DNA from 3 places in the Amycolatopsis sp. NPDC049253 genome. Region 1 is predicted to be linked to each of the others. Evidence: riboswitches for the same ligand, from Rfam matches in the RefSeq annotation. Region 1 holds a riboswitch; each other region holds the start of a gene.
What was found. A riboswitch is a leader RNA that binds a small molecule or an ion and turns the genes downstream of it on or off. The one in region 1 is predicted to bind thiamine pyrophosphate.
Positions count from the first base shown of each region.

Region 2: linked by a shared signal. The riboswitch ahead of thiO (glycine oxidase ThiO) and the one ahead of AB0K15_RS16835 (thiamine ABC transporter substrate-binding protein) in region 1 are both predicted to bind thiamine pyrophosphate.
Region 3: linked by a shared signal. The riboswitch ahead of thiC (phosphomethylpyrimidine synthase ThiC) and the one ahead of AB0K15_RS16835 (thiamine ABC transporter substrate-binding protein) in region 1 are both predicted to bind thiamine pyrophosphate.

Region 1 covers NZ_JBFAQX010000006.1:228,602-234,307, reverse strand. Annotated here, with positions in the region: gene ychF (redox-regulated ATPase YchF) at 1-574, shown strand, start outside; gene AB0K15_RS16855 (hypothetical protein) at 603-749, shown strand; gene AB0K15_RS16850 (hypothetical protein) at 749-1,066, shown strand; gene AB0K15_RS16845 (hypothetical protein) at 1,048-1,356, opposite strand; gene AB0K15_RS16840 (4a-hydroxytetrahydrobiopterin dehydratase) at 2,261-2,548, opposite strand; TPP riboswitch at 2,582-2,696, shown strand; gene AB0K15_RS16835 (thiamine ABC transporter substrate-binding protein) at 2,715-3,770, shown strand; gene AB0K15_RS16830 (iron ABC transporter permease) at 3,815-5,386, shown strand; gene AB0K15_RS16825 (ABC transporter ATP-binding protein) at 5,387-5,706, shown strand, end outside.
Region 2 covers NZ_JBFAQX010000005.1:406,264-411,969, reverse strand. Annotated here, with positions in the region: gene AB0K15_RS15255 (threonine/serine dehydratase) at 1-431, opposite strand, end outside; gene AB0K15_RS15250 (hypothetical protein) at 587-1,384, shown strand; gene thiE (thiamine phosphate synthase) at 1,381-2,046, opposite strand; TPP riboswitch at 2,077-2,182, shown strand; gene thiO (glycine oxidase ThiO) at 2,177-3,253, shown strand; gene thiS (sulfur carrier protein ThiS) at 3,253-3,453, shown strand; gene AB0K15_RS15230 (thiazole synthase) at 3,450-4,211, shown strand; gene AB0K15_RS15225 (MarR family transcriptional regulator) at 4,391-4,822, shown strand; gene thiD (bifunctional hydroxymethylpyrimidine kinase/phosphomethylpyrimidine kinase) at 5,041-5,706, opposite strand, start outside.
Region 3 covers NZ_JBFAQX010000005.1:396,633-402,338, forward strand. Annotated here, with positions in the region: gene AB0K15_RS15170 (AAA family ATPase) at 1-1,777, shown strand, start outside; gene AB0K15_RS15175 (LytR C-terminal domain-containing protein) at 1,826-2,500, opposite strand; gene AB0K15_RS15180 (DUF3263 domain-containing protein) at 2,497-2,805, opposite strand; gene AB0K15_RS15185 (peptide deformylase) at 2,945-3,514, shown strand; TPP riboswitch at 3,851-3,982, shown strand; gene thiC (phosphomethylpyrimidine synthase ThiC) at 3,976-5,619, shown strand.

The DNA of each region.
Region 1 (5,706 bases):
CCTCGACGCGGGCCGCACGCTGTTCCAGGCGCAGAAGGAAGTGGACTTCGAGTCGCTGCGCGAGCTGAGTCTGCTGACGACGAAGCCGTTCCTGTACGTCTTCAACGCCGACGAGGGCGTGCTCACGGATTCCGACCGGCGCGAGGAGCTGGAGAAGCTCGTCGCCCCCGCCGACGCCGTCTTCCTCGACGCGAAGGTCGAATCCGAGCTGCTGGAACTTGACGACGAGGAGTCCGTGCGCGAGCTGCTGGAGTCCGTCGGCCAGGCCGAGCCGGGCCTCAACGCCCTCGCCCGCGCCGGCTTCCACACCCTCGGCCTGCAGACCTACCTCACCGCGGGCCCGAAGGAATCGCGCGCCTGGACGATCCCCCAGGGCGCCACCGCCCCCCAAGCCGCGGGCGTCATCCACACGGACTTCGAGCGCGGCTTCATCAAGGCGGAGATCGTGTCGTACACCGACCTGATGGAGGCCGGCTCGATGGCCGCCGCGCGCGCCGCGGGGAAGGTGCGCATGGAGGGCAAGGACTACCTGATGGCGGACGGGGATGTGGTGGAGTTCCGGTTCAACGTCTGAGCCTTGCTTGCGGTCAAAGCCCGGGCGGGTGACCGACGAACCGAAGGCGGTGGCCGCCGGGCACACGCTGCTGGTTCGGCAGTGGAATTTTCTCGCGGACGGCGAGGCCAGATTGCACGACTCGTTCTCGGAGTTCCCCGAAGCGGGGCGGCTGGCGCGCTCTGGGCTGTCTTAGTGATCCCCGAACTGGAGACGGCCCTTGCCGAGCACCGCGCGGCGCCGTTCCCCGCTCCCGACGTCGTGCGGGGCCGGGACTACGGCTCGGTGTGCGCCGTGATGATCGACGCCAACATCTTCGCGCTGTCGGAGCGGGTGTCTCGCGGAGAATTGCTCGCGGATGACCGCTGGAACTGGCTCGCGGATTGCGAGGCGAGACTGCAGGACTCGCTCGCCGAGTTTCCCGTAGCAGGGCGGCCGTACTACGCACGGCTCCTGCGGATTGCCGAACTCGCGTTCCAGCGCATGGAAGAGCTTCAGAACAACGTCAGCTGACCCTCGGGCGGGCGGGTCCGCGCGATGATGGCGTCGCAGCGGTGGCAGGTCACGGCTTCGTCCGTCGGGTTCAGGCCGCGGTAGTCCCACCCGTTGAGGCCCGTGCCGCAGGCGGGCAGCCATTCGTCGGTGACGAGGTGGACCGTGCCGGTGGGCGTGCGGCCGTGGACACGGGTCGTGCTCGGCGGCGCTGCCGGCCGGTGGTGCCTGAGGCGACGCTGGAACGCCGCGAGCGGTTCGCGCCGCCGGGGCAGGGCGAACAACGCCGGTGGATCATCCTCCGGAGTCATGATCACCACGATCGCAGGCTCTCGTGGTGATCGTCTACCGCCAACCCGGGGTTGCACCACGAACACAGCTTCAGCATTCGTGCTTCGGCAGCATGCCCTGTTCGCACAGCCACTCGCGCTGGGTTTCGCCGGAGGTTTTGCCGCGGCCGGGGCCGCCGGGGTCGAGGTAGCCCTGGTATTCCTTGCAACTCGGGTTGAACTTGCGTGCGTTGACGGCTCGTTGGCCGCAGCCGGGGCGGGTGTCGCGGATCCGGGGTTTGGGTGACGTCCGGGTGGTCCGCGGCGTGGAGGCCGACGTGGTCGTGGTCGCCGGAGTCGTCGTCGACAGAGGGGTCGACGTCGGTGAAGGCGGTGGCGAGGTCGGCGAAACCGGAGCGGCAGGGGCCGCCGAGGTCGGTACGGGTGGCGGGGGCGGGTCAGGTTGCGCGCAGGACGCGGCAGCCAGGCACAGCACGGCTGCCGCGGACGCGACGGAACAACGGTTCATGCCGAGTCGTCGGCATCGAACCGTCCGGTGTTGCGAAGGGTGAAAAGAACGCTCAGCCGAGCAGGCCGAGCACCACCAGCGCCGCCAGTGTGAACGCCGTGGTGAACAGGGTGATCCAGGCGCGCTGGGTGGCCGAGAGGGTGGTGGGCGAGTGGTTCATCGCGTGTCCTAGCGGGGGCGGGGCGGGCGGATTCCGCTGGGATAGCGCGCTGATCAAGGGTGGTGTTACGGCCTGTGGTCGAGATCACGGTGGGCGCGGAAAGTGCGCCACAGGACCGCGCCGGCGACGGCGACTATCAGGGTGAACGAGACAGTGCCGACGACGATTGCCTGGGTCATGGAAAGGGGTCCCTCCTCGTGGAACGTACGAAGGGGGGACGTGTCAGCGCGCGGAAGGTGTCGCGACAGTAGGGCGCGTCACACGGTGAGCGCGGCGTCGATCTGAGCGGCGAGGGCGAAGTCCTTCGAGGTGAGGCCGCCTTCCGAATGGGTGGAGAGGTGGAAGGTCACCGTGCGCCAGCGGATGTCGATGTCCGGGTGGTGGTCGGCGGCCTCGGCGAGTTCGGCGACGCGGACGACGTAGGCCACGGCGTTCGGGAAGGAAGACAGGGTCACCGAACGGGTGATCGTGGCGCCGTCGCGCTGCCAGTCGGGCACGGTGGCCAGGGCGGACGAGATCTCGGAATCGTTCAGTAGTTGCGCCATGTGTCCAATGGTGAACCCGTTTGGGCTACGCTGCACGGTTGCCACGGGAGTCCGGTGCAGCCGGGCTGAGAGGCGGGCGGTAAAGCCCGCGACCGTTCGCACCTGATTCCGGATCATGCCGGCGCAGGGAGGGCTGCTCTCCCCGCATCCGGCGCAAGGAGGGCAGATGATTCCGCGGACCGCACGCACGGTGCTGGGACTGGCCACGGTCACGGTGCTGGCGAGCGCGTGCTCGCTGTCCGGCGGCTCGGGTGGCGACGCCCAGCAGACCCCGACGGTCACGCTCGTCACGCACGACTCGTTCGTCGCGCCGCAGGACGTGCTCGACGCGTTCCAGAGGCAGTCCGGGATCAAGCTCAAGATCCTCAAGTCGGGCGACGCGGGGGAGCTCACCAACAAGCTGGTGCTCACCAAAGCCAACCCGATCGGCGACGTCGCGTTCGGCGTCGACAACACGTTCGCGTCGCGCGCCCTGGGTGAAGGCGTCTTCCAGGCGTACACGAGCCCCGAGGCCGACCGCGGGCCGCAGCGGTACTCGGTGGACTCGCAGCACCGCCTGAGCGCGGTCGACGTCGGCGACGTCTGCGTCAACATCGACCCCGCCTACTTCGCGAGCAAGCACCTGCCCGAGCCCAAGACGTACGACGACCTCGCCGACCCGAAGTACAAGGACCTCACCGTCGCCGAGAGCCCCGCCACGGCCTCGCCCGGGCTGGCGTTCCTGCTGGGCACCGTGGCGAAGTACGGCGAGCAGGGCTGGCACGACTACTGGGCCAAGCTCAAGGCCAACGGCGTCAAGGTCGACAGCGGTTGGGAAGAGGCCTACACCAAGGACTTCTCCGGCTCCTCGGGCAAGGGCCCGCGCCCCATCGTGATCTCCTACGCGTCCTCCCCGGCCGCCGAGATCGGCGACGACGGCAAGCCTCGCACCAAGGCCCTGCTCGACACGTGCTTCCGCCAGATCGAGTACGCCGGCGTCCTCGCCGGCACCAAGCAGGTCCCGCAGGCCCAGAAGGTGGTCGACTTCCTGCTGTCGCAGCAGTTCCAGACGACGGTCGCGGCCAACATGTACGTCTACCCGGCCCGCGAAGGCGTCGACCTGCCCGCCGGCTGGGCCGCGGCCGCGCCGCTGCCGCAGGACCCCGCGACTCTGCCCGCCGACCAGATCCAGGCCGGCCGTGAGAAGTGGATCGGTGAATGGCGCTCGCTCATGGGCGCGTAACGCCGGCGCAGACCGCGCGCACAGCGGGCCTGGCGCTGCTCGGCCTGCTGCCCGTCGCGTTCCTGGTCGTGTTCTTCGCCTGGCCGGTCGTCGCGATCCTCGGCCGCGGCTTCTCGGCCGGCGGCGTGGACACGGTCCTGGCCGACGCGCAGACGTGGCAGCTCGCCGCGTTCACGCTGGTCAGCGCCGCCGCGTCCACGGTCGTCGCCGTGGTCGCGGGGCTGCCGGTGGCGTACGTGCTCGCGCGCGTGAAGCTGCCGGGCGTCGGGCTGGCGCGCACGCTGGTGCTGGTGCCGTTCGTGCTGCCGACGGTTGTCGTCGGGCTCGCGTTCCGCGCGCTGTGGCCCGACGGCGGCGTGCTGCCGCTGGTGCTGGCCAACGCGTTTTTCAACGTCGCCGTGGTCGCCCGCACCGTCGCCGGGCTGTGGAGTCACCTCGACCCGCGGGCGACGGAGGCCGCCCGCGCGTTGGGCGCCTCTCCGTGGCGAGCCTTCCGCACGGTGACGCTCCCGGCGCTCGGCCCGGCCGTCGCGTCGGCCGCGGCGGTCGTCTTCCTCTTCTGCGCCACCAGCTTCGGCGTGGTGCTCATCCTCGGCGGCGGCCGCTACCGCACGCTCGAGACCGAGATCTACCTGCGCACGGTCGACCTGCTGGACCTCTCCGGCGCCGCCGCGCTGTCACTCATCCAGTTCGCCGCCGTCCTCGCCGCGCTCGGGCTGGGCGCGATTGCCCGGCGGCGGCGCGAGAACGCCGTGAAACTCAAGCAGTCCACGCCCAGGCGGCCGAGAAAAGGCGAATGGTGGACGGTCGGCGCCGCCGCGGTCGTGATCGCGCTGCTGATGACGCCGATCGTCGCGCTGCTGCTGGAGTCGGTGTCCACACCGGACGGTTGGAGCCTCGCCGGGTTCCGCGCGCTCGCGAGCACCGGCACCGACGACGCGCTGCAGGTCTCCGGCTGGGTGGCGGCCAAGAACTCCCTCGCCGCGGCCACCGACGCGACCCTGCTCGCGATGACCGTCGGCGTGCTGGCCAGCGTGGTGCTCGTCGCCTTGAGACGTGCGCCCGGGCGCCTCGCCCGCGGCATGGGCGAGACGATGGACGCCGCCCTGATGCTGCCGCTCGGCGTCTCCGCCGTGACGGTCGGCTTCGGGTACCTCGTGACGCTCGACGCGCTGCCCGGCGACCTGCGCACGTCGCCGCTGCTCGTGCCGCTCGCGCAGGCGCTGGTGATCATCCCGCTGGTCGTGCGGATGATCCTGCCGGTGCTGCGGGCCGTCGACGTGCGGCTGCGCCAGGCCGCGTCGACGCTCGGGGCGAGCCCGGCGCGCGTGTGGCGCGAGATCGACCTGCCGCTCACCGCGCGTTCGCTCGTCGCGGCCGCCGGGTTCGGCTACGTGGTGGCGCTCGGCGAGTTCGGCGCCACGAGCTTCCTCGCCCGCCCGGACGCGCCGACCCTGCCCGTCGCCGTCGCAACGCTCATCTCCCGCCCGGGCGAGCTCAACAACCAGATGGCGTACGCCGCGTGCGCGCTGCTCATGGTCGTGACGGTCGTGGCCGTCGCGCTGATCGACCGGTTCGGCTCCGTCCGCGGGCACGGCACGGTGGGGGAGTTCTAGATGGCGCTCGCAGTGCGGGACCTCACGGTCCACTACGGCTCGTTCGCGGCGGTGCGCGACGCGCGCCTCGACATCACCGACGGCGAGGTACTCGCCCTGCTCGGCCCTTCCGGCTCCGGCAAGTCGACGCTGCTGCGCGCCATCACCGGCCTCGAGCCCGCGACGTCCGGCTCGGTGAGCTGGGACGGCACCGACCTCGCCGATGTGCCCGTGCACCGGCGCGGGTTCGGCCTGGTCTTCCAAGACGGCCAGCTCTTCCCGCACCGCGACGTCGCCGCGAACATCGCGTTCGGCCTGCGCATGCACGGGATCCCCAAGGC
Region 2 (5,706 bases), on a different contig from region 1:
TGGTCGAACGGCGGGATGTAGGTGAGCCCGCGCTCCTTCGCCAGCGCGGACGCGACCGGTTCCTGCTCGGCGATCGGGACCTCGATCACCTCGGCGCCCCAGCTCCGCGTGGCCTCGACCTTGAGGCGCGGCGCGACGTCCGGCACCACGATCACGGCGGGGATGCCGAAGGCGTTCGCGGAGTAGGCGACGGCCTGGGCGTGGTTACCGCTGGAGTACGAGACCACGCCGCGTGCGCGCTCCGCGTCGTCGAGTGAGGCGATCGCGTTGTACGCGCCGCGGATCTTGAACGCGCCGATCTGTTGCAGGCTCTCGGGTTTGAGCCACAGCTCGCCTTCGGCCCAGTGCTGGCGCAGCAGCGGCGTGCGCACGGCGTGGTCGGCTACCCGCTTCGCCGCGGCCTCGATGTCGGAGATCGTCACCAATCGCATGTGGTGATTATGTCAGGAAAGTGTGAGCCGTAGTCCATCCATTGTGGACGGTCAACGTGTCCTCGCTCACGGATGGGCAACGCGGGGAGTTCCTCGCGCGACTTACTCGTTGAACCCCGGAGGGGAAATCGCGCGGGTACTAGTAGATCGGGATCATGAGTCAGCAGCAGGAAAAGACGTCGGAGCAGGGCGAGAAGAAGAGTTTCCGCCCGGCGCAGGTGGTGGCGACGGCACTGGCCGCCGTCACGGCCGCATTGCTGGGTTCGACGCTCGGCGTGGCGGGGACCGTCGTGGGCGCCGGGGTGGCGAGCGTGATCACCACGGTGGGCGCCGAGCTGTACCTGCGTTCGCTGCAGCGCACGCGCGAGGCCGCGCTGAAGGCGCGCGCGGCGCTCGTGACGGCCGGGCAGCGCAGGGGGAGCAAGCCCGGGCTGTCGCCGGTGGACGACCCGGCGCAGATGCCGACCGTGCTCCTGCCGCTCGACCCGTCGGAGATGCCGACGGTGCGGATCTCGAAGCTCGCCGGGCCGCAGCGGCCGGAGCCGGAGGAATCGTTCGCCGACAAACTGCGGAAGCTGCGCTGGCCGATCATCATCGGGACGAGCGTGGTCGCCACGGCCATCGCGATCGCCGTGGCGGTGGGGGCGGAGCTGGCCTTGCACGGCGAGGTGGGATCCGGCGTCTTCAACCACGGCAACTCGGGCACGAGCCAGCAGCAGCAGAAGCAGGACGACAACCCGCCCTCGACCTTGCAGAACACCCCGCCGCCCAGCGAGACCGAGTCGAACACCCCGCCGCCGTCGTCCTCGTCTTCGAGCACGTCGACCAGCGAAAGCCCGACGTCTTCGAGTAGCTCGGACAGTGCGCCGCCGCCGTCGAGCACGGGCGGGGCGGCGTCGACCACGCCGAGCGCGCCGCAGACGAAGGCGGGTTCGGCGACCCCGACCCCCTAACCGAGCCGGGACTTGAGCGCCTGCGCGGCCGCCTTCGGGTCTTCGGCTTCGGTGATGGCGCGGACCACGACGATCCGCGTCGCGCCGGCGGCGAGCACCTCCGGCAGCCGTTCGGTGTCGATGCCGCCGATCGCGAACCACGGCCGGTCGGTACCGGTTTCCGCAGTGGCCCGGACCAGATCGAGGCCCGGCGCGTACCGGCCGGGCTTGGTCGGCGTCGGCCAGCACGGGCCGGTGCAGAAGTAGTCCACGCCGTCTTCGGCGGCGGCCGCAGTGGCCTGTTCGACCGAGTGCGTGGAGCGGCCGATCACCACGTCGTCGCCCAGAATGCGGCGGGCGAGCGGCACAGGGATGTCGTGTTGGCCCAGGTGCAGCACGTCGGCGCCCACGGCGAGGGCGACGTCGGCGCGGTCGTTCACCGACAGCAGCGCACCGTGGCGCGCGCACGCTTCGGCGAGCACCTCGAGCGCCGCGATCTCCTGTGCGGCCTCGAGCGGGGCGCCGTTCGTCTTGTCGCGCAGCTGCACGATGTCGACGCCGCCGGCCAGCGCCGCGTCGATGAACTCGGCGAGGTCGCCACGCGACGAGCGGGCGTCGGTGCACAGGTACAGCCGCGAATCGGCCAGGCGGGTGCGGATCTGTGATCCGGTCAGGGCGGGCATAGCGGGGACGTTACCCGCGCGCTACGGTGGGGTGGTCCGCACGGGAGCCCGAGGCACGGGCTGAGAGGGAGCTGCCGCTCCGACCGTGGAACCTGATCCGGGTCATGCCGGCGCAGGGAGCGTGATTTCCATGAGCGAGAACCTGACCATCGTCGGCGGTGGTGTCATCGGCCTGTCCGCCGCTTGGCGCGCGGCGGCCCGCGGCCGTCGCGTCACGGTGGTCGATCCGGCACCCGCGCGCGGCGCGTCCTGGCTGGCCGGCGGCATGCTGGCGCCGGTCACGGAGGCGTGGCCGGGTGAGGAGCACGTGCTCAGCCTCGGCGAGGAGTCGCTGCGGCGCTGGCCGGCGTTCGCGCGTGACCTCGCGGCCGAGGGCACGGACCCGGGGCTGGCTTCGCACGGCACGATCGTGGTCGCGTTCGACAGCGCCGACGCCGGGCACCTCGACATCCTCGCGGAGTACCTGACCTCGCTGGGCCGCGACGTCGAGCGGCTCACCGGACGGGCGGCGCGCCGGCTCGCGCCGGGCCTGGGTGCGGTGCGCGGCGGGCTGCACGTGCCCGGTGACCTGGCTGTCGACAACCGGAAGCTGCTCACGGCGCTGCTGGCGGCGTGTGCGAAACGGGGGGTCGAGTTCTCCGCTTCGCGGGTGACTTCGCTCGACGACGTGACCGGTCCCGTCGTGCTGGCGGCCGGCGCGTGGACGGGCACGTTGCACCCGCTGCTGGCCGACGCCGTGCGACCGCTCAAGGGCGAGATCCTTCGGCTGCGGCCGCGCCGGGGCTGCCTGCCGCCCCCGCCGTACACGGTGCGCGCGGTGGTGGAGGGCCGGCCGATCTACCTCGTGCCGCGCGCGGACGGCGAGCTGGTGCTCGGCGCGACGCAGTACGAAGCGGGCTTCGACGAGACCGTGACCGCGCGTGGCGTGCGGGAGCTGCTCGAAGGCGCCGAACGGATCCTGCCGGGCATCACGGAGTACGAGCTCGTCGAGACCGCGGCCGGGCTGCGCGCGGGAAGCCGCGACGCGCTGCCGTACATCGGTGAGCTCGGCGAAGGCGTGTACGCGGCGACGGGGCACCACCGCAACGGCCTGCTGATGGCCCCCGTGACTGCCGACGCCGTGGTCGCGTGGCTGGCCGGCGAGACCCCACCGGACGAAGTCGGGGCGGCCGCGCCCGCCCGTTTGCTGCAGAAGGAGCGAGTCTGATGGAGATCAAGGTCAACGGGAGCTGGCGCGAGTTCCCCGACGGCGCCACCGTTTCGGAGGTGCTCGACGCGCTCGACGTGACGCGCCAGGGCGTGGCCGTCGCGGTGAACGGCGAGGTCGTGCGCCGGGGGGAGTGGGAGGCGTCGGTGGTGCCGAAGGGCGCGAACATCGACGTGCTGACCGCGGTGCAGGGAGGCTGACGGTGGACGACGCTCTGGTCATCGGAGAACACAAGCTGACGTCGAGGCTGATCATCGGGACCGGTGGTGCCGCGAACCTGTCGGTGCTGGAACGCGCGCTGGTCGCGTCGGGTACCGAACTCACGACGGTCGCCATGCGCAAAGCCGACGCCGACGGCGGCACCGGCGTGCTCGGCCTCGTGCGGCGCCTCGGGATCAAGCTGCTGCCCAACACCGCCGGCTGCCGCACCGCCGCGGAGGCAGTGCTGACCGCTCAGCTGGCCCGCGAGGCACTCGACACGGACCTCATCAAGCTCGAGGTCCACGCCGACGACCGCACCCTGCTGCCCGACCCGTTCGAAACCCTCGACGCCGCAGAACAACTGGCGGCCGACGGTTTCACCGTGCTCGCGTACACCAACGACGACCCGGTGCTCGCCCTGCGGCTCGAGGAAGCCGGTTGCGCGGCCGTGATGCCTTTGGGTGCCCCCATCGGCACGGGCCTCGGCATCCGCAACCCGCACAACATCGAGCTGATCGTCGCGCGTGCCATGGTCCCCGTCATCCTCGACGCGGGTATCGGCACCGCGTCCGACGCGTGCCTCGCCATGGAACTCGGCTGCGACGCGGTGCTGCTGTCCACGGCCGTCACGCGCGCGAAGGACCCGGAACGGATGGCCGCGGCGATGCGCGCGGGCGTCGAGGCGGGCCGCCTGGCGCGCGACGCCGGCCGAGTCCCGCAGCGCTTCTGGGCGCACGCGTCGAGCCCGCCCCGGTGACGGCCGGTTTCGCCCTGCCGGGGTAAACGCGGGTAAGCCGCCTGGTGCAAGTGGGCCGCGTTGGGCGCCCCGGTCGGTGATTTCGTCCGCGCTTAACGCCGAACGTGCACCGTCAGGCCTTATGGTGGACGACACCTTTCCGGCGCAAAGGCGGCGGGCAACAGCGGGAGGAGCCAGCCGTGACTCTATCCTCGGTCCAGGACGTCTCGGGCAGGTTGTACCTGGCCGTGGGGCGGCTGTCGCGCTCGTTGCGGCAGGCGGGGGTCCCCGGGCCCGGCCACGGCGCGATCTCGGCCCTCGCGACGCTCGTCCACTTCGGTCAGCTGCGCCTCGGTGACCTCGCCGCGAAGGAGGGCGTCGCGGCGGCCACGATGTCGCGCATCATCGCCACCCTCGTCGAGGCGGGTTACGTCACGCGCGAATCCGACCCCGTCGACCGCCGCGCCTGGCTCGCCCGCGCGACGGAAGAGGGCGAGCGGCTCGTGTCCGGCGTGCGGTCCACCCGCGTGCAGGAGCTGAACCGCCGCCTCGACAAGCTGAGCCCGGAATACCGCGAAGCCCTCACGGTCGCGCTGCCGGCCCTGGAGGCCCTGATCTCCGACGACAGCTAGGGCGACCGGGTCACCCCGCGCGGTGCCCGTTCCGGACGGACGTGACCGCGGGCGTCAGCGCGCGAGCACCGCCAGACGCCTCACTGTGGGCGATGGTCTTGCGCTCGGCTGACCGCGGCCGAGACCGCTCCGCCGAACACCTGCCACAGCTTGTCGCGACCACTGGCCACCGGCCCGCCGAATCGCTGCCGCGCCGATGCCATCGCGGCCGCGGCCGGCTAACGGTCCTCCGGCGCGAGCCGCCAGAACGCCGACACCGGTCCCACCTTCGCGCCCATCGGGTACGAGTGCTCGACCGCGTGCGACACGAACCACTTGCCGTAGCGGGCGGCCTCGACGACCGACATGCCCTTGGCCAGCCCCGCCGTCAGCGCCGACGCCATGGTGTCGCCGGCGCCGTGCGTGTGCGGGGTGTTGAAGCGCGGGCCGGGCAGCTCCACGAACGTCGAGCCGTCGAAGAGGAGGTCCACGCACTCCGGGTCGGAGACGAGGTGGCCACTTTTCACGAGCACGTAGCGGGGGCCCAGCCGGTGCAGCACCACGGCTGCGGTGTGCATGCCCTCGCGGTCGGTCACGGTCAGGCCGGTCAGCAGGCGCACCTCGTCGAGGTTCGGCGTCAGCACGGTCGCGCGCGGCAGCAGCTCCTCGCGCAGCGCGGACAGCCCGTCGGCGTCGAAGAGCGGGTGGCCGGTCATCGACGCCGCCACCGGGTCGACCACGAACGGCACGTCGTAGTCGCGCCCGATGCCCGCGTTGTCGCACGCCGTCGCCACGGCGTGGATGATCTGCGCCGACGCGAGCATGCCCGTTTTCGCCGCGCCCACACCCATGTCCGATGCGACGGCCTCGATCTGGCCGGCGACGACGTGCGGTGGGATGTCCGC
Region 3 (5,706 bases), on a different contig from region 1:
GGAGCCCGCGGGCGTGGTCGTGGTCGGACCGTCCACTGTGGTCAGCTGGCGCGACGGCGCCCGCACGGGCGAGACGCCGACCGACACCGTGCCCACGCGCAGCGCGACGGCCCTCGTCCGCAGCACGGCCGTGACGGCGGCCGAGGACTACCTCGAGGCCGAGGTCATCGAGGAGACCAAGCCGGAGGAGCTGACGGAACCGGTCCCGCCCGTCGCCGACCTGGTCGGCGCGGAAGGAGCCGCGCGCAAGCTCGCCGAGTGGTTCGATCTGGCGTTCCGGCGGCCGGAGCTGCTGATGCGGCTGGGCACGTCGGCGCACCTGGGCGTGCTGCTGTCCGGGCCGGAGGGGGTCGGCAAGGCGACGCTGGTGCGGTCCGTCGCGCAGGCCGAGAAGGTGCGTGTGGTGTCGCTGGTCGCGCCCAACATCGCCGTGCTGGAGCCGAACACCGCCCACGCCCGGCTGCGCGAGGCCGTGACCCGCGCCGCCGAGGGCGACGGGCCGGGCGTGCTGCTGATCAACGACGTCGACGCGCTCCTGCCCGCCACGCAGCCGCCGCCGGTGGCCACGGTCGTCCTGGAGGAACTGCGCGCGGCCATGCGCCGCGAGGGCCTCGCCGTGGTGGCGACGACGCAGCGCGCCGAGTCCGTGGACCCGCGGCTGCGCACCGCCGACCTGCTCGACCGCGAGCTCGGCCTGCCCCTGCCCGACGCGAAGACCCGCGTGGGGCTGCTGCGGATCCTGCTGCGTGACGTGCCCGTGGAACCCGGCGCCGACCTGGGCGTGCTCGCCGAGAAGACGCCCGGGTTCGTCGCCGCCGACCTCATCGCCCTGCGCCGCGACGCGGCTCTGCGGGCCGCGCTGCGCCAGCGTGAGGTCGCCGAGCCGCGGATCTCGGAGCACGACCTGCTCGACGCGCTCGCCACCGTCCGGCCGATCTCGCTGTCCACTTCGGACAACCTGGCCACGGGCGGGCTGACGCTCGAGGACGTGGGCAACATGGTCGACGTCAAGCAGGCCCTCACCGAGACGGTGCTGTGGCCGCTGCGCTACCCGGATTCCTTCGCCCGCCTGGGCATCGACCCGCCGCGTGGCGTGCTGCTGTACGGCCCGCCCGGCGGCGGCAAGACGTTCCTCGTGCGCGCGCTGGCGGGCACGGGCGCGCTCAACGTGTTCGCGATCAAGGGCGCCGAGCTGCTGGACAAGTGGGTCGGCGAGTCGGAGCGGGCCGTGCGCGACCTGTTCCGGCGGGCCGCCGACGCCGCGCCGTCGCTGATCTTCCTCGACGAGATCGACGCGCTGGCGCCGCGGCGCGGGCAGTCGTCCGACTCCGGCGTGGCCGACCGCGTGGTCGCCGCGCTGCTCACGGAGCTCGACGGCGTGGAGCCGATGCGCGAGGTCGTGGTGCTCGGCGCCACGAACCGGCCCGAGCTCGTGGACCCGGCGCTGCTGCGGCCGGGCCGGCTGGAGCGGCGCATCTACGTGCCGCCGCCCGACGCCGAGTCGCGCACCGCGATCCTCAAGGCGACGTCGAAGAACACGCCGCTGGCGTCCGATGTGGATCTGGCGGCCATCGCGTCCACCCTGGACGGTTACTCCGCCGCCGACTGCGCCGCGCTCATCCGCGAGGCCGCGCTCACGGCGATGCGCGAGTCGCTCGAGGCGCACGTGGTCACGGCCGCCCACCTGGCGAAAGCGCGTGAGGTCGTGCGGCCGTCGCTCGACGCGGCGCAGCTGGCGACGCTGGAGGCGTACGCGCAGGCGCAGCAGGAACGCTGACGGCGACGGGGCCCCGCCTGCCCGGCGGAGCCCCGTTGTTTTCGCTGGTCAGCTGCCCTTGTGGCCGCTCTGGTAATCCTTCGTGATGATCACGATCACGCCCGGGCTCGAGTTCTGGATGCCGTCGAACCGCGGCTGGGCCTGGAAGCCGAACTCGGCGGCCAGCTGCTTCGCGGCGGCCTCCTCGTCGGTGCCCGGCCGGAAGTAGGCCGTGGTGTGCGGGATCACGCCCTGCGGGTAGTTGCCGACCTCGGGCACGTTCCAGCCCGACGCGCGGAAGTCTTGGGCGGCCTGCTCGGCGAGGTGCGGGATCGTGGAGTTGTTGTAGACCCGCACGGTCACCCACTTGTTGGTCGCCTGCTGGTCGCCGCCCGGCTGCCCCGGCTGACCACCGGGCTGGCCGGGCTGACCCGGCTGTCCGCTCGGCTGACCAGGCTGGCCCGGCTGCCCCGGCTGGCCGGCCGGCGGCGACGAAGGCGCCGACGAAGCAGGCGAAGACGGGGCCGAAGACGAAGGCGACGTCGCCGAGGACGACGAGCCCGGCCCCGCCTGCGACGACGACGACGGCGACCCGCTCGAGCTGGTGGGCCCGGCGGTGTTGTCACCCGATCCATTACCCGACAGCGCGGTCACGCCGCCGATGATCGCGGCGATCACGGCGACGCCGATGAGCGCGACGCCCGCGGCCCGCATGGGCCGGGACAGTCCCGAGAAGAAACTCATGACAGTTCGATCCCCAGCCGCCTGGCGCCGCGCTTGCGCTGCCGGGCGGCGCGCGTCTTGCGCAGCCGCTTCACCAGCATCGGGTCGGCCGCCATGGCCTCAGGCTTTTCCAGCAGTGTGTTCAGCAGCTGGTAGTAACGGGTCGAGGACAGCGAGAACCGTTCCCGGATGGCGTTCTCCTTGGCACCGGCGTGCCGCCACCACTGACGTTCGAACGCGAGGATCTCCACCTCACGCCCGGTCAGGCCACCCACATTCTCCGGCGGCGACGGCTGGTCCTCAGCCATCGACTCCGCGGCGTCCATGCGGTCCTCGCAATCGGTGTCGGCTGTCCTTCCGCGGGCGCCATTCAACCACGGAACCCACGCTCGACATGGGCATCCGGCGCGGCGCGTCACGGTCCGATCCAGGTGTATCAGACGGGTCCGACTAAACTCGCTGCTCGTGACCGTCCACCCCATCCGCATCGCCGGCGATCCCGTGCTGCACCAGCCGACCCGTGAGGTCACGGAGTTCGACGAGCAGCTGCGCACGCTGACCGAGGACATGTTCGAGACGATGTACGCCGCCGAAGGCGTGGGCCTCGCGGCCAACCAGATCGGCCTCGACCTGCGCCTGTTCGTCTACGACTGCCCCGACGACGAGGGCGTCGAGCACCGCGGCCTGGTGGTGAACCCGAAGCTGGAGACGTCCGAGATCCCCGAGACCATGCCGGACCCGGACGACGACTGGGAGGGCTGCCTCTCGGTCCCCGGCGAGTCCTACCCCACCGGCCGCGCCTCGTGGGCCCGCGTGACCGGTTTCGACGTGACGGGTGAGCCGATCACCGTCGAGGGCACCGGCTACTTCGCCCGCTGCCTGCAGCACGAGACGGATCACCTGGACGGGCACCTGTACCTCGACCGCCTCGTGGGCCGCCACGCGCGGGCGGCGAAGAAGATGCTGAAGAAGAACAAATGGGGTGTGCCGGGGTTGAGCTGGCTGCCGCCGAAGGACGAGCCCGCCGAGGCCTGAGTTTCTTTGTCGACGAGTCTCCCGGTCCGGGTTGGGGCCGGGAGCCTCGTTTCGGCACTTTATCGGCCGGGGAAAGGCGCCGAAAAAACGCCGTTCGGGCAATTTCGCGGGCCGCGTGAGTAGCCGGCCTGATTCCGCGGAAACAACGGCGGGCGGAAACCCCGGGAATTCTCGAGTACGTCCGCTGCACCGCCATCGGCACCGGTCGCCGGAGCCGGCCGGTGACTGTCACGTGAACCCCTGTCGGCCGCCTGCTCCGATCCGGTGAAGAACACACCGGACGAGCGGCCGCCTTGTGCTCGCGTGATCCGCCGTGGCATGGTCGAGGGACAACCTCATAACCAACGCGGGAGCTCGCGCCTTGGCGGGCTGAGAGGGCGGCTGGTGTCTGTCTGTGGACACCCGGTGCCGCCGACCGCATGAACCTGACCGGGTAATGCCGGCGTAGGGAGTGAACGTCGTTGACGACGCTGGAGAACGAGCCTGCCATCACGCCTTCCGTGACCACGGGGCCGATCACCGGTTCGCACAAGGTCTACCACCGCACCGAGTCGGGCCTGCGGGTTCCGGCGCGGCGCATCGACCTGTCGAACGGTGAGCACTTCGACGTGTACGACACGTCCGGGCCGTACACCGACCCGGACGCGAAGATCGACGTCCACAATGGACTTCACCCGCTGCGTGCGGGCTGGGCCGACGGCCGCGCGCACAACACCCAGCTCGGCTGGGCCAAAGCGGGCGTGATCACGCGCGAGATGGAGTTCATCGCCGCGCGCGAGCGGTGCTCACCCGAGTTCGTGCGCGACGAGGTCGCGCGCGGGCGGGCGGTGATCCCCGCCAACCGCAAGCACCCGGAAAGCGAGCCGATGATCATCGGCAAGAAGTTCCTGGTGAAGATCAACGCAAACATGGGCAACTCGGCCGTCTGGTCCTCAGTGGAGGAAGAGGTCGACAAGATGGTGTGGGCCACCCGCTGGGGCGCCGACACGATCATGGACCTGTCCACCGGCAAGCGCATCCACGAGACGCGCGAGTGGATCGTCCGCAACTCCCCCGTGCCCGTGGGCACCGTGCCGATCTACCAGGCGCTGGAGAAGGTCAACGGGGAGCCGGAAAAACTGTCGTGGGAGGTCTACCGCGACACGATCATCGAGCAGTGCGAACAGGGTGTCGACTACGTCACCGTCCACGCGGGTGTGCTGCTGCGCTACATCCCGCTCACCGCCCGGCGCGTGACCGGGATCGTGAGCCGCGGCGGCTCGATCATGGCCGCGTGGTGCCTCGCGCACCACAAGGAATCCTTCCTGTACACGAACTTCGAGGAACTCTGCGAGATCCTGCGCAAGTACGACGTCACATTCTCCCTCGGCGACGGCCTGCGCCCCGGTTCGATCGCCGACGCCAACGACCGCGCGCAGTTCGCCGAGCTCGAGACCCTCGGTGAGCTCACGCACATCGCGCGCGAACACGACGTGCAGGTGATGATCGAGGGCCCCGGCCACGTGCCGATGCACAAGATCAAGGAGAACGTGGAGCTGGAGGAACAGCTCACCGGCGAGGCGCCGTTCTACACCCTCGGTCCACTCGCGACGGACATCGCGCCGGCCTACGACCACATCACCTCGGCCATCGGCGCCGCACAGATCGGCTGGTACGGCACGGCGATGCTGTGTTACGTCACGCCGAAGGAGCACCTCGGACTGCCCAACCGCGACGACGTGAAGACCGGCGTGATCACCTACAAGATCGCCGCGCACTCCGCCGACCTCGCCAAGGGCCACCCCCACGCGCACGAGTGGGACGACGAGCTGTCCAAGGCCCGTTTCGAGTTCCGCTGGAACGACCAGTTCAACCTGGCGCTCGACCCCGACACCGCACGGTCGTACCACGACGAGACGCTGCCCGCGGAGCCGGCGAAGACCGCCCACTTCTGCTCGATGTGCGGTCCGAAGTTCTGCTCGATGCGGATCACCCACGACGTGCGCAAGTACGCCGAGGAGCACGGTCTGTCCACTGTGGAGGCCATCGAGGCCGGCATGGCGGAGAAGTCAGCCGAGTTCGGCGAGCAGGGCAACAAGGTCTACCTCCCGGTCGTCGGGCAGTAGCTCCACCCGCTATTACCAATCCGGCCAAAAGCAGGCCGACCCCCAAGCGGCACGTAACCGTTGCAGCGAAGCCATTCGGCCGTGGCT